DNA from 2 places in the Serratia sp. OS31 genome. Region 1 is predicted to be linked to the other one. Evidence: predicted binding sites of a transcription regulator. Region 1 holds the regulator's gene; the other holds the start of a gene.
The links. The regulator sigma-54, encoded in region 1, starts transcription at its own class of promoters, with help from an activator protein. The targets are predictions, from matches to a motif close to GTTGGCACANNTTTCGCTNT.
Positions count from the first base shown of each region.

Region 1 (5,375 bases):
TCAAAACCAACAAACCAAGCCGTAATCTGTTAATCGGCAGCTTGATTTTGGCCGCCAGCGCCCCCGCATGGGCGCTGAAGTCCGACTCCAATCAGCCGGTGAGCATCGACTCGCTGAAACAGTCTCTGGACATGCAGAGCAACGTCAGCACCTTTACTGATAACGTGGTGATCAAACAAGGCACCATCGATATCAAAGCGGACAAAGTCGTGGTCACCCGCCCGGGCGGCGATCAGAACAAAACTTATATTGAAGCCTTTGGCAACCCGGTCACCTTCTATCAGATGCAAGACAGCGGCAAGCCGGTGAAAGGCCATGCTCAGAAGGTGCGTTACGATGTGGCGTCTCAGTTGGTGACCCTGACCGGGAACGCCTATCTGGAACAGCTCGACAGCAACGTCAAGGGCGATCGCATCACCTACCTGGTGCAACAGCAGCAAATGCAGGCGTTTAGCGATAAAGGCAAACGCGTGACTACGGTTCTGGTACCGTCGCAGTTGCAAGACAAAAACGGGCAAAACAAGAGTAACTAATCACTTATGGCTACACTCATCGCAGAAAACCTGGCGAAAGCCTACAAGGGCCGCAAAGTCGTTGAAGACGTCAGCCTGAAAGTGAAATCCGGCGAAATCGTCGGCCTGCTGGGGCCAAACGGCGCCGGCAAGACCACCACTTTCTACATGGTGGTCGGTATCGTTCAGCGTGACGCCGGGCGTATCGTGATTGACGAAGAAGACATCAGCCTGCTGCCGCTGCACGCCCGTGCGCGTCGTGGCATCGGCTATCTGCCGCAGGAAGCCTCGATCTTCCGCCGTCTGAGCGTTTACGACAACCTGATGGCAGTGCTGGAGATCCGTGACGATCTCAGCAGCGAACAGCGGGCGGACCGTGCGGTAGAGCTGATGGAAGAGTTCCATATCTCCCACCTGCGCGACAACCTGGGCCAGGCGCTGTCCGGTGGCGAACGTCGCCGCGTGGAGATCGCCCGTGCGCTGGCGGCTAACCCGAAATTCATCCTGCTGGATGAACCCTTCGCCGGGGTTGACCCGATTTCCGTTATCGACATTAAAAAAATTATCGAGCACTTGCGTGACAGCGGCCTGGGCGTGCTGATCACCGACCACAACGTGCGCGAAACGCTGGACGTGTGTGAACGCGCCTATATCGTCAGCCAGGGCAAACTGATTGCTCACGGCACGCCTGATGCTATTCTGGCCGATGAGCAGGTAAAACGCGTTTATCTGGGCGAAGAATTCCGCCTCTGAGTGCCGGCGCGTCCTGATGGACGACTGTTAACGGAAGTAGACTGAAGAATATGAAGCAAGGTTTGCAACTCAGGTTTAGCCAACAACTGGCCATGACCCCCCAGCTCCAGCAGGCCATACGCCTGCTGCAGTTGTCCACGCTTGAGCTCCAGCAGGAGATACAGCTGGCGTTAGAGAGCAATCCACTGCTTGAACAAACCGATTTGCACGAAGAAATCGACGCTAAAGAGACCACCGAAACCGAAGGTTTGGACACCCGGGAGGCGCTGGAGCAAAAGGACATGCCCGAAGAGCTGCCGCTGGACGCCACCTGGGACGAGATCTATACCGCCGGCACTCCGTCAGGGACCCGCACCGATTACAGTGACGATGAACTGCCGGTGTATCAGGGCGAAACCACCCAAACCCTGCAGGATTACCTGATGTGGCAGGTGGATCTGACGCCGTTTTCCGATACCGATGCCGCCATCGCCACCTCAATCGTCGACGCCGTCGATGACACCGGCTATCTCACCGTGCCGCTGGAAGACATTCTGGAGAGCATCGGTGACGAGAATGTGACAATGGACGAAGTCGAAGCGGTATTGAAGCGCGTGCAGCGGTTTGATCCGGTTGGCGTCGCGGCGCGCGACCTGCGCGATTGTCTGCTGGTCCAGCTTTCCCAGTATGCCAAAGACACCCCTTACCTCGCAGAAGCACGCCTGATCATCAGCGAACATCTGGACCTGTTGGCGAACCACGACTTTCGCAGCCTGATGCGAACAACGCGCTCAAAAGAAGATACACTGAAAGAAGCGATGCTGCTGATCCAGTCACTCGATCCGCGTCCAGGCCAGTCGATCAACACCGGCGAATCTGAGTACGTGATCCCGGACGTGCTGGTACGCAAAGTGCAGGATGTGTGGACGGTCGAGCTCAACAGCGACAGCATCCCAAGGCTGAAGATAAACCAGCAGTATGCCGCACTGGGCAACACTGCGCGTAACGACAGCGACGGTCAGTACATCCGCAGCAATCTGCAGGAAGCGAAATGGCTGATCAAGAGCCTGGAAAGCCGCAACGACACCCTGCTGAAAGTTTCGCGCTGCATCGTCGAGCAGCAGCAGGCGTTCTTTGAGCAAGGCGCGGAATTTATGAAGCCCATGGTGCTGGCGGATATCGCTCAGGCCGTGGAGATGCATGAATCGACAATTTCACGCGTGACCACGCAGAAGTTTTTGCACAGTCCGCGCGGCATTTTCGAATTGAAGTATTTCTTCTCAAGCCACGTGAATACCGACAGCGGAGGCGAAGCTTCCTCTACGGCGATCCGCGCGGTGGTGAAGAAATTGATTGCGGCGGAAAACCCCGCCAAACCGCTCAGCGACAGCAAGCTGGCCACCCTGCTCTCCGATCAGGGGATCATCGTGGCACGGCGTACCGTCGCCAAGTACCGAGAGTCTTTGTCCATCCCGCCGTCCAACCAGCGTAAACAGTTGGTTTGACCTCTATTGAGAAGGAAGACACTATGCAGCTCAACATTACCGGACACCACATCGAAATCACCGAACCCTTGCGTGAGTTCGTGAACACCAAGTTCGCCAAACTCGAACAGTATTTTGACCGCATAAATCAGGTGTATGTCGTGCTTAGTGTGGAAAAAGTGCAGCAGATTGCGGAAGCGACGGTGCACGTGAATGGAGGCGAGTTGCACGCCACCTCGGAAGACGAGAACATGTATGCGGCAATTGATACCCTGATCGACAAACTGGCGCGTCAATTGAACAAACATAAAGACAAACTGAAACAACACTGACATTCTGGGCCGTTTCCGTCAGCGGGTACGGCTCAAACGTAGCCTCGGCCATCGGCGCGTTACCTGTTTGGGTACGCGCCGATAAGCCATCAGGGTTAAACAAGGCGAAAAATCACCTCACAAGCCTGCTTGCTGGTGTGGTTTTAAGTGAAGATGAGATGAACAACGAAACAATGCAGTTAAGCTCGGTATTAAATATCGAGTGCACCAGAAGCTCTGTACATTGCACCAGCAAGAAGCGGGCTTTGGAAATTATTAGCGAACTGGCCGCCAAACAGCTCAACCTGTCACCCCAGGTGGTGTTTGACGCGGTTCTCACCCGCGAGCGCATGGGCAGCACCGGTATCGGCAACGGTATCGCCATTCCCCATGGCAAACTGGAAGAGGACACACTGCGGGCCGTTGGCGTGTTTATTCGTCTCGACCAACCTATCGCCTTCGACGCCATTGATAACCAGCCGGTCGATCTGCTGTTCGCCCTGCTGGTGCCGGCCGACCAATGTAAAACCCATTTGCATACCCTGTCTCTGGTCGCCAAGCGTCTGGCCGACAAAACAGTATGCCGTCGCCTGCGCGCGGCGCAAAGTGACGAAGAGCTTTACCAAATCATCACCGAGTAACGCCCGGCTGGCGTGACTTCCAGCCCGGATAACGATACTGTTTAGCCATGATGGATTCCGGTTCAGGCCGGAATAATAAAGTTTCTAACGGTGGCGATAGACGCCGCCGAGATGCCAGGGGGAGTTGCCACATGGTGCTGATGATTGTCAGCGGCCGTTCCGGTTCAGGGAAATCCGTCGCCTTGCGGGCGCTGGAAGACATGGGTTTTTACTGCGTTGATAACCTGCCCGTGGTACTGCTGCCGCAGCTTGCCAATACGCTGGCGGAACGCAACAGCTCCGCGGCGGTAAGCATCGACGTGCGTAACATGCCGGAATCGCCGGAAGTGTTTGAATATGCGATGACCCAACTGCCGGACAGCTTTTCGCCGCAGTTGCTGTTCCTCGACGCTGACCGTAACACACTGATCCGCCGTTACAGTGATACTCGCCGCTTACACCCGCTGTCCAGCAAGAACCTGTCGCTGGAAAGCGCCATCGACGAAGAAAGCGATCTGCTTGAGCCGCTGCGTTCACGGGCCGATCTGATCATCGACACCTCGGAAATGTCGGTGCATGAACTGGCCGAAATGCTGCGTACCCGTTTACTGGGCAAACGCGAGCGCGAACTGACCATGGTGTTTGAATCCTTCGGCTTTAAACACGGCATCCCGATCGACGCCGATTACGTGTTCGACGTGCGTTTCCTGCCGAACCCACACTGGGACCCTAAACTTCGCCCGATGACCGGCCTGGATAAACCCGTCGCCTCATTCCTCGATCGCCACACTGAAGTGCACAACTTTATCTACCAGACCCGCAGCTATCTGGAACAGTGGCTGCCGATGCTGGAAACCAACAACCGCAGCTACCTGACGGTGGCCATTGGCTGTACCGGCGGTAAGCACCGTTCAGTCTACGTGGCAGAACAGTTGGCCGACTACTTCCGCTCACGCGGCAAGAACGTGCAATCGCGCCACCGCACGCTGGAAAAACGTAAACAATGACGGTCAAGCAAACGGTTGAAATCAAAAACAAACTGGGCATGCACGCCCGCCCGGCGATGAAGCTGTTCGAGCTGGTGCAGAGTTTTGACGCCGAAGTGATGCTGCGTAACGACAGCGGCACCGAGGCCGAAGCCAGCAGCGTGATTGCGCTGCTGATGCTGGACTCCGCGCAGGGGCGCCATATCGAGGTGGAAGCCACCGGCCCGGATGAGGTAAAAGCGCTGGCCGCAGTGGTTGAGCTGATTAATTCCGGTTTTGACGAAGACTAGTTTCCACGCAGCGAAGAAGCCAGTATCAAGAACGCGCCCATCAAGGCGCGTTCAGACTGTTGACAAACATATAATGTTTGGCGGCAGACGTTAAAGGTTTTGAAAATAAATTAGGAAAATCAATTTATTGATTTTCGGCTGATAACACAAAGGGGGAAAAACCACGCTTTTATCCCCCTTTGTCAATAACCTAAACGCGCCCATCAAGGCGCGTTCAACATTTGTGAGACATCCCCAATTCCCCGTGCATACCAAATAGAAACATCTTGCCTCTCTGCAAAACCGATCCCAACGATTGCAACAACCATAACAAACTGATTTTATTATTTAATAATAAATCTACAGTGACTTCTCAACAGCAAAACACCGACATATTACGCCGCCGTTCGCCGCAGAGACAAACAATGAAGTTTACAATTTGTGAACTAATAGCTCAGCCG
Region 1 is NZ_JACJFQ010000006.1:125,144-130,518, forward strand. Features, by position in the region: gene lptA (lipopolysaccharide ABC transporter substrate-binding protein LptA) at 1-533, shown strand, start outside; gene lptC (LPS export ABC transporter periplasmic protein LptC) at 1-25, shown strand, start outside; gene lptB (LPS export ABC transporter ATP-binding protein) at 540-1,265, shown strand; gene rpoN (RNA polymerase factor sigma-54) at 1,316-2,749, shown strand; gene hpf (ribosome hibernation promoting factor) at 2,773-3,060, shown strand; gene ptsN (PTS IIA-like nitrogen regulatory protein PtsN) at 3,219-3,680, shown strand; gene rapZ (RNase adapter RapZ) at 3,812-4,666, shown strand; gene npr (PTS phosphocarrier protein NPr) at 4,663-4,935, shown strand.

Region 2 (5,375 bases), on a different contig from region 1:
CTATGCCCTGACGGCGGATCAGCTTCATTTCGATCCAGGTGGCGTTGATGCATTCCCAGACCTCGGAAGACAGGCTGCCGCGCACCGCATGGGCGTTGTTCCAGCCCATCTGCAGACAGCTGTAAATACTGCTGTGGTTGCGGCTGTCGAGCGCAAAAAAGCTCACCAGATTGGCCATCGTCAGGTCGGGGTAGGCGGCGGCATACAGCTGCCCGGTACTGGTCAGATTGAGCGGTACCTGCAGATCCTGATCCTCGCTGTCGCGGATCGGCATCATCGACAGCTTGTTGGTGACGTCGAGCACCCGGGCGATGCTTTCCGCCCGCTCCAGGTAGCGGGCCATCCAATAGAGTTCACTGGCAGTTCGGCTCAGCATGCGTCGTCCTCCAACACCCAGGTATCCTTGGTTCCCCCGCCTTGCGACGAGTTGACCACCAGCGAGCCTTGCGCCAGCGCCACGCGCGTCAGGCCGCCGGGCACCAGGCGGATTTCCGCGCCGCTGAGGGCGAACGGCCGCAAATCGATATGTCGCGGCGCCAGGCCGTCGTTGACGAAGGTCGGGCAGGTCGACAGCGCCAGCGTATTTTGCGCAATGTAGTTATGCGGCTTGGCCAGCAGCAGGCTGCGGAAGTGAGCGATTTGGTCCTTGGTCGCCGCCGGGCCGATCAGCATGCCGTAGCCACCGGCGCCGTGCACCTCCTTCACCACCATCTGTTCCAGGTTCGCCAGCACGTACGACAGTTCATTCTTGTGGCGGCATTGCCAGGTAGGCACGTTATTGAGGATCGGCTCTTCCTGCAGGTAGAAACGCACCATGTCCGGCACGTACGGATAAATTGACTTGTCGTCGGCCACGCCGGTGCCGATGGCGTTGGCCAGCACCACGTTGCCGGCACGGTATACCGACAGCAGCCCCGGCACGCCGAGCATCGAATCCGGACGGAACGCCAGCGGATCGAGGAAGGCGTCGTCCACCCGGCGGTAGATCACATCCACCTTGCAAGGCCCGGCGGTGGTGCGCATAAAGACCGCCCCGTCCTTGACGAACAGATCGGCGCTTTCCACCAGTTCAACCCCCATCTGCTGCGCCAGGAAACTGTGTTCGAAGTAGGCGCTGTTGAAGCGGCCCGGCGTCAGCACCACCACGGTGGGATCGTTAATCGGCGAGCTTTCACGCAGGGTTTGCAGCAGGTGCGACGGGTAGCGCTCCACCGGCGCGATGCGTTGCTGAGCGAACAGCTCCGGGTACAGGCGCATCATCATTTTGCGGTTTTCCAGCATATAGGAAACGCCGGACGGGGTGCGCAGGTTGTCTTCCAGCACGTAATACTGGCCGTCACCGTTGCGCACCATATCCACGCCAACAATGTGCGCGTAAATATTGCGGTGCAGATCTACCCCTTGCATGCAGGGTTGATATTGGTCGTTGGCCAGCACCTGCTCCGCCGGAATGATCCCGGCTTTCAGAATGTGTTGTTGATGGTAAATATCGTGCAGAAAGGCGTTAAGCGCCTGGACACGCTGGCGGATACCGCGATCGAGCATCGCCCATTCGCCGGCGGGTATGATGCGCGGTACGCTGTCGAACGGAATCAAACGCTCAGCGCCGTCATCCTCGCCATAAACGTTAAAGGTAATTCCCACCCGGTGAAACAGCAGTGCAGCCTCTTCCCTCTTGCGTTGAACGGCCTTTTGGTCAGCCTGTTGCAGCCAATGCCAGTAAGCCTCGTAGTGACCCCGGTGCTTACCCTCAGCCAGAAGCATCTCATCAAAAAACGGTGAAGCAGACAGATCGATATTTAGCATCATCACCTCGTCGACATTGCAGGCTGTATACAGAACCAGCATAAAATGTGCCAAGGTGATAAAGGGGCGAAAATGGCGCGAAAACGCCGGCTCGCGGCAGGAAATGGCCCGCTTTGGGTGCAACCAAAGCGGACGCTGCCTTAAAACGGGGCAAAACCGCGGCGTGTGTGGGTTGGCTATGAGCAGTGATGGCGCAACTCACCGGGCAAAGGACGCTGGCGGGCCCTGATGACCCGCCCTGGCATTTATACCTGCAATGCTTGCTGCGAAGTGCCGATAGACTGCCGCAGATAATTCAGTAGCATTTGCCGGGTAAACCGCGGTTCTTCGATCCCGCTGTGCCGCAGGAAATGCTGCAGGTTGCTGCAATCCCATTGGTAGGTATTTTGGTAGAGCTGCACTGTCGATTGCCCATTCACCATATTGTCCCTGAACAGGCTGAGCAACGGGTAGAGCGGTGCATTAGCGTCGTGTTCCCACTGTGCTCGCCATTGGTCGAAAGGCAGCTGTCGGAAACGGTGGCCACACTCGCGCTCCAGCAGGCTGAAGAAGGCTTGCAGCGTCAGGTTATTCTGGTGCTGGTGGATCAGGTTGAATTTCTTCCCTAACGCCTGAGGGTTGCGAGTGATATGGGCAATGGATTGGGTCATATAGTCCACCGTCGTCAGGCCCTCGCGCAGGTCTTGCAACACCGGCAGGGTGCCGCTGGTGATACAGGTTTTGACTAGCCGTCCCCACCATTGGTAGCTGGCGCTGACGCCGGTTCGGCTGTGGAAGGTGGCGTACCCCAGACGGAAGGTCATTAGCGGCAAGCCTTGCGATGCCGCCAGATCGGCAATTTTCTCCATTACCCATTTGCTGCGGACGTAGCCGATATCGGTGATCACCGCCGGCAGGTTCTGATCTATGTCGTCACTTTCCAGCATCACCCGTTTGCCGGTATGCAAGTGCCCCCAGCTGTAGACCGAAATCGTCGACATCAACATCAGTGGTTTGGTGCGTCGGTACGCGGCAAAACGAATGATTTCGCGCAGACCCTGCACATTATCGCGTTTCATATAAGAATAGGGCTGGATAAAGTTCACCGCACTCGCCGAATGATAAATGATATCGATCCGCTGGCTGAGTTCACGGAAGTGCTCAGGTGACAGGGCGAAATCGTGTTCGGCCACGTCGCCGGGGATCAGATGGACGCGCGCGTACTGCTCGGCGGATAAAGTAATCTGATAGCGATTCAGGATCTCGTTGAGTCGTTGCTGCGGGGATATCCGGCTGCGCTGCCGCACCAGGCAATACAACTCGGCACGGGTTGTGACGAGCAACTCTGCCAGCAGATGCGCACCGACAAATCCGGTGGCGCCGGTGAGCAAAATGGCTTTGGGGTCGCTGACCTGTCGCACATCATAATCCGGGTTGATGGTGATATCTGCAGGCAGCCAAACGTCGTCTTGCAGAGCACGTACCGGTTCGCTGTCCACCGTCGGCAGTGCATGGCCGCTGCGTTCATCCAGCGCCTGCGACAGACGGTTTATCGTCGGATATTCATAAATATCGCGCACATAGACTTTGACTCCGATTTTGTTATCGATGGCCGTCGCCAGCTTTGCTGCCAGCAGTGAATGGCCGCCGATGTCGAAAAAGTTGTCTTCGGCGCGGATATTCGTCGTCCCCAATACCTGGCTCCAAATAGCGGCAATGATCTCCCGGCTGCCGGTCAGCGTCTCTGCTGTCGGAGACTGATCCGTGCGGGAAAGGGCCAACAGCGCGGCCTTATCGGTTTTACCATTGGCATTGATCGGCATGCGTTCCATCACCAGGAAGCTGGCGGGCAGGAAGTATGAAGGTAACATTTCTTTCAGCTGCTGCTTCACACGTTCGACCAACTCTCCGTCGTCATTGTCAGCCGCCAGAAACGCCACAATCTGTTTGTTTGCAGGATCCTGGGGTTGGATGGCGATAGCGACAGCCGCCTTCACTCCCGCAACCTGCACCATAACGCTTTCTATTTCGCCCAGTTCCACGCGGTTACCGCGGATTTTGATCTGGTCGTCTAGACGCCCAAGATATTGAATGCGTTGATCCGGTAGCCAGCGTGCCCGATCGCCGCTGCGGTAGAGGCGTTTACCGGCAAAATGCACCGGGGTAATAAACTTTTCTGCGGTGAGCTGTGGGTCATTCAGGTAACCACGAGCCAGGCAACGGCCACTGATATAAAGCTCGCCAGCCTGTTGGCCACTCACCGGTTGCAGATGATCGTCGAGAATGAAAATATCGGTGTCTGCCACCGGTCGACCGATAGTCGCGGCCGAGTTTTGTGTTGCACAAGTGACCCGATTCCAAGTGGCGAAGATGGTCGCTTCAGTGGGGCCGTAGTAATCCACCAAGGGGTAACTCACTCCACGGAGATCGATCGGGTTGAGTTTTTCCCCGGCGGTAAACAGGTAGCGCAGCGCCAGGTTTTCTGGCTGTGGCGCTCCGACGATTTCAGCCACCAACACCGTGGGCACGAATGCATGGGTGATCTGGTGGTCTGCGAAGAAGTTGAGCAGGGCAGAGGGCTGCAGTCGGGTCTCTTCTTGCGGCAAATACAGCGTGCCGCCGCTGAGCAATGCTGCCCAGATTTCCCACTGGGCCACATCAAAGCCGATACCGGCTATCAGCGTGGAACGGCTTTCATGGCTCATGGCGAATTTTTGGTTATGCCAGAGAATAATATTCAACAGTGAATGATGTTCAATCATCACTCCCTTGGGCTTGCCGGTAGTGCCAGAGGTGAAAATAATATAAGCCGTTGCATCACTCTTGGGATTTATTAATTCAAAAGGCACCAGTTTATCTGATGTAATATTATCAATGGCAATGATTTTTACATCGGGGTTGTTTATTTCAAAAGTAATTGATAAGTTACTCAATATGATTACTTTTGACCCGCTTTGTCTGACAATATCCAGAATTCTTTTTTCAGGATATCGGGCATCGATGGGAATATAACTTGCTCCAGCTTTGATAATCGCCAGGATACCTATCAGCAATTCCGGCGTGCGCAGCGCGACTAATGGCACGTTGTCACCGGGGCTAACGCCCTGCCGTTGCAACTGACCGCAGAGTTGGTTGCTGGCTTCATTTAACTGTCGGTAGGTAATACGTTGATCGTCACTGACGATCGCCAGTGCTTCGGGGGAATAAGTGACCTGTTGGATAAAATAATCCAATATGCTTTGAGCCATGGGATATTCTCCTGAGATAATTAGTCTGGTTAATAAATCACAAGAAATCATAGCCTGGCCGGGCGAAAATAATTATAGACGTATTTTTAATGCGGAATTGTAAATGTGTGGAGGATAGGTCTATCGTTATAAAATAATTGAAATAATAAAAATACTAAAAATAAAAACGGCCAGCCTGGGCTGACCGTTGGGCGCGAGGTCGCGGTATTAGCGACGAACGGCGATGGCTTCGATTTCGATTTTCACGTCTTTCGGCAGACGGGCCACTTCAACGCAGGAACGGGCCGGGAACGGCGCGCTGTGCTCGGTGAAGAAAGCTTCATAAGCGGCGTTAACGGTAGC
Region 2 is NZ_JACJFQ010000001.1:231,081-236,455, reverse strand. Features, by position in the region: gene H5P17_RS01075 (alpha-E domain-containing protein) at 1-376, opposite strand, end outside; gene H5P17_RS01070 (circularly permuted type 2 ATP-grasp protein) at 370-1,806, opposite strand; gene H5P17_RS01065 (non-ribosomal peptide synthetase) at 2,052-5,033, opposite strand; gene ridA (2-iminobutanoate/2-iminopropanoate deaminase) at 5,241-5,375, opposite strand, start outside.
Region 2: a site for sigma-54 is predicted at 1,842-1,861, ahead of H5P17_RS01070 (circularly permuted type 2 ATP-grasp protein). Genes of this name have one in related genera too.